2 linked regions of the Solidesulfovibrio fructosivorans JJ] genome follow. The protein of the gene in region 1 interacts with the protein of each later gene in a pairwise test. Links are inferred from orthologs where the notes say so. Each region holds a gene or a part of one and is shown in the gene's direction. Other genes may lie near its edges. The genes, in order: leuS and ligA.

Region 1 (3,448 bases):
AGGGCGTGGAAGCCTCCGCCGCCGTCCTCGAGATGGTGCGGGTTATGGAGCAACTCTAACCCATGCCCGTCGCCGCCCAAACCGCCATGTCAGAAAAAGCCGCCCCCATGCCAGAAGAAGCCTCCCACAACGGGGACAAGAAGCCCGTTTCCCGCCGCAAGGCGCGCAAGCAGGCCTTCGAGTGCCTCTACGGTCTTATTTTCGAATCCGCCGCCGACGAGCGGTCCCTGCGCCGGGTCTTTGCCCGCTGTCCCCACGACGTGGCCGAAGGCGAGGACGGCTCGGGCCAGGAATTCGCCTGGGAACTCGTCTCCGGCGTCTGGACCAACCAGCGGGAACTGGACGCGCATATCGTGCGTTTTTCCAAGAACTGGAAGCTGTCCCGCATCGCCAAGGTGGAGCTGACCATCCTGCGCCTGGCTGTCTACGAGATCCTCTACCGGTCGGACATTCCGCTGCGCGTGGCCTTAAACGAAGCCATCGAGCTGGCCAAACGCTACGGCGACGAGAACTCCCGCAACTTCATCAACGGCATCCTCGACGCCATCGCCAAGGCCGTTGACAGCGGGGAATTCGAAATCCACAAGGACCTCTAACCCGCACTGCGTCCACGCCGTCGTGCGTGTCCCACAAGCGCCCACGCCAAGGAGCATTTCCCCATGAGCAAGTACGTGCCCGAGGACGTCGAGAAAAAATGGCAGGCCATCTGGGAGGAAGGCGGCCACTTCAAGGTGGAGGCCGATCCCTCCCGCCCCAAGTACTACGTCCTCGAAATGTTCCCCTACCCTTCCGGGCGCATCCACATGGGGCATGTGCGCAACTATTGCATTGGCGACGTGGTGGCGCGCTTCAAGCGCATGGAAGGCAACAACGTCCTGCACCCCATGGGCTGGGACGCCTTCGGCATGCCGGCCGAAAACGCGGCCATCAAGCACAAGCTGCACCCCGCCGCCTGGACGCTCTCCAACATCGAGTCCATGCGCACGCAGATCAAGCGCCTTGGCTATTCCTACGACTGGCGCCGGGAGCTGGCCACCTGCCATCCCGACTACTACGTCCATGAGCAGCGCTTTTTCCTAAAGCTTTTGGAAAAAGGCCTCGTCTACCGCAAATATTCGCCCCAGAACTGGTGCGAGACCTGCGGCACGGTGCTGGCCAACGAGCAGGTCATCGACGGCTGCTGCTGGCGCTGCGACCAGCCGGTGGTGCAAAAGGACCTGGAGCAGTGGTTTTTGCGCATAACCGCCTATGCCGAGGAGCTGCTCGACGACCTGGCCCAGCTCGTCGGCGGCTGGCCCGAGCGCGTGCTCACCATGCAGCGCAACTGGATCGGCAAGTCGGTTGGCGCGGAGCTGACCTTCAAGCTGGCCGAGCCCGTCGAGGGGGCCGATTCCGTAAAGGTCTTCACCACCCGCCCGGACACGCTGTTTGGGGCCACCTTCATGAGCCTGGCCGCCGAGCATCCGCTGGTGCAAAAGCTTATCAAGGGCAAGCCCCAGGAAACGGCGGTCAACGCCTTCGTCGAATCCGTGCGCAACATGGACCGCATCGTGCGCGGGGCCGACGATCTGGAAAAGGAAGGCGTTTTCACCGGGGCCTCCTGCATCAACCCGGCGACCGGAAAGCCCATCCCCATCTACGTGGCCAACTTCGTGCTCATGGGCTACGGCACGGGCGCGGTCATGGCCGTTCCGGCCCATGACCAGCGCGACTTCGAGTTCGCCCGCAAGTACGACCTGCCGCTTAAGGTCGTCATCGCGCCCGAGGGCGAAACCCTCGATCCGGCCGCCATGGAGGCCGCCTACAGCGATCCGGGCAAACTCGTCGATTCCGGCGAGTTCACCGGCCTGCCAAACGAAGAGGCCAAGGGCAAAATCATCGACTGGCTGGCCGAAACCGGACGCGGCACCAAAAGCGTCAACTACCGGCTTCGCGACTGGAACATCTCGCGCCAGCGCTACTGGGGCGCGCCCATTCCGGTCATCTACTGCGACAAATGCGGCGTGGCGCCGGTGCCGGAAAAGGATCTGCCCGTGGAGCTGCCGCGCGACCTGTCGCTTTTGCCCGACGGCCGCTCGCCGCTTCCGGTGTCCAAGTCCTTTACCGACGTTGCCTGCCCGGTCTGCGGCGGCCCGGCCCGGCGTGAAACGGACACCCTTGACACCTTTTTCGAGTCCTCGTGGTATTTCATCCGCTTCGCTTCGGCGAGGGACCGGGACCGGCCCTTCGATCCCGAGGCCACCAAGTACTGGCTGCCCGTGGACCAGTACATCGGCGGCATCGAGCACGCCATTTTGCACCTGCTCTACTCGCGCTTTTTCGTCAAAGCGCTGCGCGACCTGGGCTACCTCACCTTCGACGAGCCTTTCGCCAACCTGCTGACCCAGGGCATGGTCATCAAGGACGGCTCGAAAATGAGCAAGTCCAAGGGCAACGTGGTGGACCCCGACGATATGATCGCCAAGTACGGGGCCGACACGGTGCGGGTGTTCATCCTTTTCGCCGCGCCGCCGGAAAAGGACCTGGACTGGAGCGACACGGGCATCGAGGGCGCGTCGCGGTTCCTTTCGCGGCTGTGGCGGCTGGTGACCGAGGAGCTTGCGGCGGTCCTGTCGCCGGTCGCGGCCTGCGCGCCGGCCGGGGAACTCGGCCAGGGCGGCCTGCCGGAACTCTTCGCCGAACTGCGGCGTCGCGAGCATGCCACGGCGGCCAAGGCCGGGGCGGACATCCGCGAACGGTTCCAGTTCAACACCGCCATCGCGGCGGCCATGGAGCTGGTCAATTTCCTGTATGCCAACGTGGAGACGCTGAAATCCGAGCCCAAGGGGGCCAAGGCCGTCTCCTCGGCCGTGGCCACGCTTCTGACCGTGCTTTCGCCCATCGCGCCGCACATCTGCGAGGAGCTGTGGCAGCAAATCGGACACAAGACGCTGCTGCTCGACCAACCCTGGCCGACCCATGATCCGGCCGCCCTGGTCACCGACGAGGTGGAAGTGGTGGTGCAGGTCAACGGCAAGCTGCGCGGCAAGGTGTGCGTGGCGCGCGACGCGTCCAAGGCGGACCTGGAAAAGGCGGCGCTGGCCGACGCCAACGTGGCCAAGCACCTCGACGGCAAGACCGTGCGCAAGGTCATCGTGGTGCCCGGCAAGCTGGTCAACGTGGTTGTCGGGTAGAGAATTATTTTTTCCAATAAAAAAGCGGCAGACCTGAGGTCTGCCGCTTTTTTATTGACAACAAATAATATGTTATATCTTATCGCCTCGGCATGGCCCTCTCAGAATTAGAAGAATACAAGTGTATTAGGCAAGAAACCAAATCCGAATACGACCTTCTCTCAGGAAGGCTCGGTTGGCTTCTGTCCTCGCATGCATTCCTTTTTTCGGCCATGGCGTTGGGAATAAAATCAGATATATTTAATACGTTACAGAATTCATCGACAATTTTTATC
Region 2 (3,314 bases), on another replicon or contig:
TGGCGACCGTATCGGGCCGGAGCGGTTTTTCACCCAACGCGCGCCGGTCAATGTGGGCGCGCCGGCCGGCCGCAATTGGCTGAGGCACCTGCCCGAGGCGCAAGGGGCCGATTTCGTGGCCTATCTCGACGACGACCTGACACTTCCGCCGGACTGGGCGCTTCGCCTCGGCGCGGCCGTGGCCGCCTATCCCGAAGCCGGGGTCTACGGCTGCCGCATCAGCGACGCCGGCAGCCCGGCCGTGCTCCAGGCGGCCGAACTGCATCTCGCGCCTGGAGCCCCGGGGCAGCCCTTTGCCGCCACGGACTTGCATCTGCAAGGCCCGGACCTGGGCCAGTTCACCTCCTGCCGGCCGTGCCTGAGCGTCACCGGCTGTTGCCACCTCTTTTCCCGGCAAGCCCTCGATGCCGGCGGGGATTTCGACATCCGCTTTTCACCGTCCCAGTTCGACGATTTCGACCGCGACCTGCGCGCCGCCCTGGCCGGCCGTTTCGCCGTGTGCCAGGGGCATCTGGCCGTGGGCCATGCCCGCAAAAGCGGGACCGACACCCGCAAAAACCGCGCGGCCGGGGCCAACGCCCACGGCAATATGCTCAAACTCCAAGGCAAGTACGACGCCGGCGAGATCAAGCGGCTGCGCCGGGAACAGCGCATCCGGCTCTTGACCGATATCCGCAAAAAAGCCATCTGGCTCTCCCGCCGCGAGACCGCGCGCGACGGTGAAACGCCAAAGGATGGGGGTTTATGAGCGAGGAAAAAGACGCCGCCGCGCGCCTGCGCGAGCTTCGGGCGCAAATCCACGAACACGACTACCGCTATTACGTCCTGGACGACCCGGTCATCGAGGACGCGGCCTACGACGCCCTTTACCGGGAGCTCAGGAAACTGGAAACGGCCCATCCCGAACTCGACGACCCCAATTCGCCGACCAAGCGCGTCGGCGGCACGGTGTTGCCGGCCTTTGTCTCCAAGCCGCACCGGCTGGCCATGTACAGCCTGGACAACGCCATGAGCGAGGAGGAGTGGCGGGATTTCGTGACCCGGGCGGCCAACAAGCTGGAAAGGGAAGGGCAACCCTTTACGCGCACCTTTTGGGTCGACCCCAAGTTCGACGGCTTGGCCTTGGAGATCATTTACGAAAACGGCGTCTATGCCGGGGCGCTCACGCGCGGCGACGGCGAAGTGGGCGAAGACGTGACCGAAAACGTGCGCACGGTCAAAAACGTGCCGCTCGATTTGCGGCCCCATGCGGTAAGGGCCAACCTGCCCGTGCCGGCGTTGCTCGAGGTACGCGGCGAAGTGGTCATGACGCGCCAGGATTTTTACGAACTCAACGAACGCCAGCGGGAGCAGGGGGGGAAGATTTTCGCCAACCCGCGAAACGCCGCCGCCGGTTCGGTGCGTCAGCTCGATTCGAAAATTTCCGCCAGCCGCCCCCTGACCTTTTTCGCCTACGCCATCGGCGCCCAGGATTGGGCCGGCGCGGACCCGGGCTGGACCACCCATTCCGGCATCATGGCCGGGCTCGGCAAGCTCGGCCTGCCCGTGGCCAGGGAAGGCAAGGTCGCCGGGGAAGACGCGGTCTATCCTTATTTCAAGACCATGGGCGTGCGCCGGCCGGACCTGCCCTTCGAGATCGACGGCGTGGTGGTCAAGGTGGACAGCCTCGCCGACCAGGAGGCGCTCGGATTCACCGGCCGGGCCCCGCGCTTCGCCATCGCGCTCAAGTTCCCGGCCCACGAGGCCGAGACGGTGCTTAAGCGCATCGAGGTGCAGGTGGGGCGCACGGGCGTTTTGACCCCGGTGGCCATTCTCGAGCCGGTATCCCTGGCCGGGGTGACGGTGTCCCGGGCGACGCTGCACAACGAGGACGAGATCAAGGCCAAGGACCTGCGCGCGGGCGACACGGTGGTGGTGCGCCGGGCCGGGGACGTCATCCCCGAGGTGGTCCGGGTGGTGCCGGAAAAGCGGCCGGCGGACGCCGAGCCTTTCCCCTTTCCGCACATCTGCCCGTCGTGCCATTCGCCCGCCGTGCGCGCTCCGGGCGAGGCGGCTTGGCGCTGCGTCAACCTGGCCTGCCCGGCCATGCTGCGCCGGGGCATCGCCTATTTCGTGTCCAAGTCGGGCCTTGACATCGAAGGCATCGGCAACAAGTGGGTGAAAACGCTCATCGACAAGGGCATGGTGAAAACTCCGGCCGATCTCTTCAACCTGACCGAGATGGACCTTATTCCCATGGAGCGCATGGCCGAGAAGTCGGCCGCCAATTTCGTGGCCGCCGTGGAAAAAGCCCAGCAAAACGCCACCCTGGCCAAGCTCATCGCCGCGCTCGGCATGCGGCAGGTCGGCACGCGCACGGCCCGGACCCTGGCCGAACATTTCCGCGACCTCGACGGACTTGCCGCAGCCACGTCCGAGGATCTGACCGCCTTGCCGGACATCGGCCCGGAAGTGGCGGGGTCCATCCGCGAGTTCTTCGACAACGCCGCCAACCGCGAACTCATCGAACGCTTCCGGCAGATCGGCCTGTGGCCCGTCAGCGAGCCCAAAACGGCCGTTCCCCCCGAAGCCACGCCCCTTGGCGGCAAGAAGTTCCTTTTCACCGGCACGCTGCCCGGCATGTCCCGGGAAAAGGCTGAGGCCTTAGTAGAGGCGGCTGGAGGAAGGGTAATGAAATCAATTTCCAAAAAGCTCGACTACCTCGTCGTCGGCGCGGACCCGGGCTCCAAACTGGCCAAGGCGCAATCCCTCGGCATCACGATTCTCGATGCGGAGGCGTTTCAGGAATTATTGGGAGAGGAGAATGCGAGAGGGGAAACCCTTTGAAAAGGGCAGTAGCCCCTCTCGCGCTCTCCCCTTCCTAAACTTTTTACTTTTTTGATGGGTTACAAATCTGCCCCCTCCCAAGGGGAAAGTCTTTGGAAAGGGGGCCCGGGGGGAGAACCTTTCTTCAGAAAGGTTTCCCCCCGGCATCCTTCTCAAAGCTCTCCCCTCCCTTTTGCAGCATCAAGCGCAGGACGCCGTGCGTGGGGATAGGGGCGGAGGGGGCGAAGGGACGCCCTTGGAGGATGGAGGCGGACACGTTCCCGGTGAAGGGGAAGCGTGAGACGTCGAGGATGCGCCATGTCCCCGGGAAGCGGGCGGCCAGGTCCCAGCCGACCAGGGTCGGTTCGCAGGGCTTGGGCGCGGGGCTTATTTCGCAGGCGATCAGGACGTGGCCGCCCGGCGTGACGACGCGCGCCATCTCAGCCGTGGCTTTGGCCAGGTCGTCCACATGGTCCAGGGAATTGATCGAGGTCACCACGTCGAACGAG

Evidence for each region.
Region 2: the proteins of leuS (region 1) and ligA interact in binary tests that used the Escherichia coli proteins (3 or more experiments, as listed by UniProt). The link is inferred for Solidesulfovibrio fructosivorans JJ] from one-to-one orthologs.

What each region holds. Positions count from the first base shown.
Region 1 is NZ_AECZ01000002.1:16,764-20,211, reverse strand. What follows is about bases 283-3,416. They hold leuS (leucine--tRNA ligase), read left to right. Parts: upstream 283-659; coding sequence 660-3,173; downstream 3,174-3,416. Other genes in these bases: nusB (transcription antitermination factor NusB), read left to right, coding at 283-596. In the rest of the region: ribH (6,7-dimethyl-8-ribityllumazine synthase), read left to right, coding at 1-59; more of nusB, read left to right, coding at 108-282.
Region 2 is NZ_AECZ01000010.1:9,349-12,662, reverse strand. What follows is about bases 286-3,285. They hold ligA (NAD-dependent DNA ligase LigA), read left to right. Parts: upstream 286-744; coding sequence 745-2,826; downstream 2,827-3,285. Other genes in these bases: DESFRDRAFT_RS20720 (class I SAM-dependent methyltransferase), read right to left, coding at 2,951-3,285; DESFRDRAFT_RS08770 (glycosyltransferase family 2 protein), read left to right, coding at 286-748. In the rest of the region: more of DESFRDRAFT_RS08770, read left to right, coding at 1-285; more of DESFRDRAFT_RS20720, read right to left, coding at 3,286-3,314. UniProt on the Escherichia coli protein: DNA ligase that catalyzes the formation of phosphodiester linkages between 5'-phosphoryl and 3'-hydroxyl groups in double-stranded DNA using NAD as a coenzyme and as the energy source for the reaction.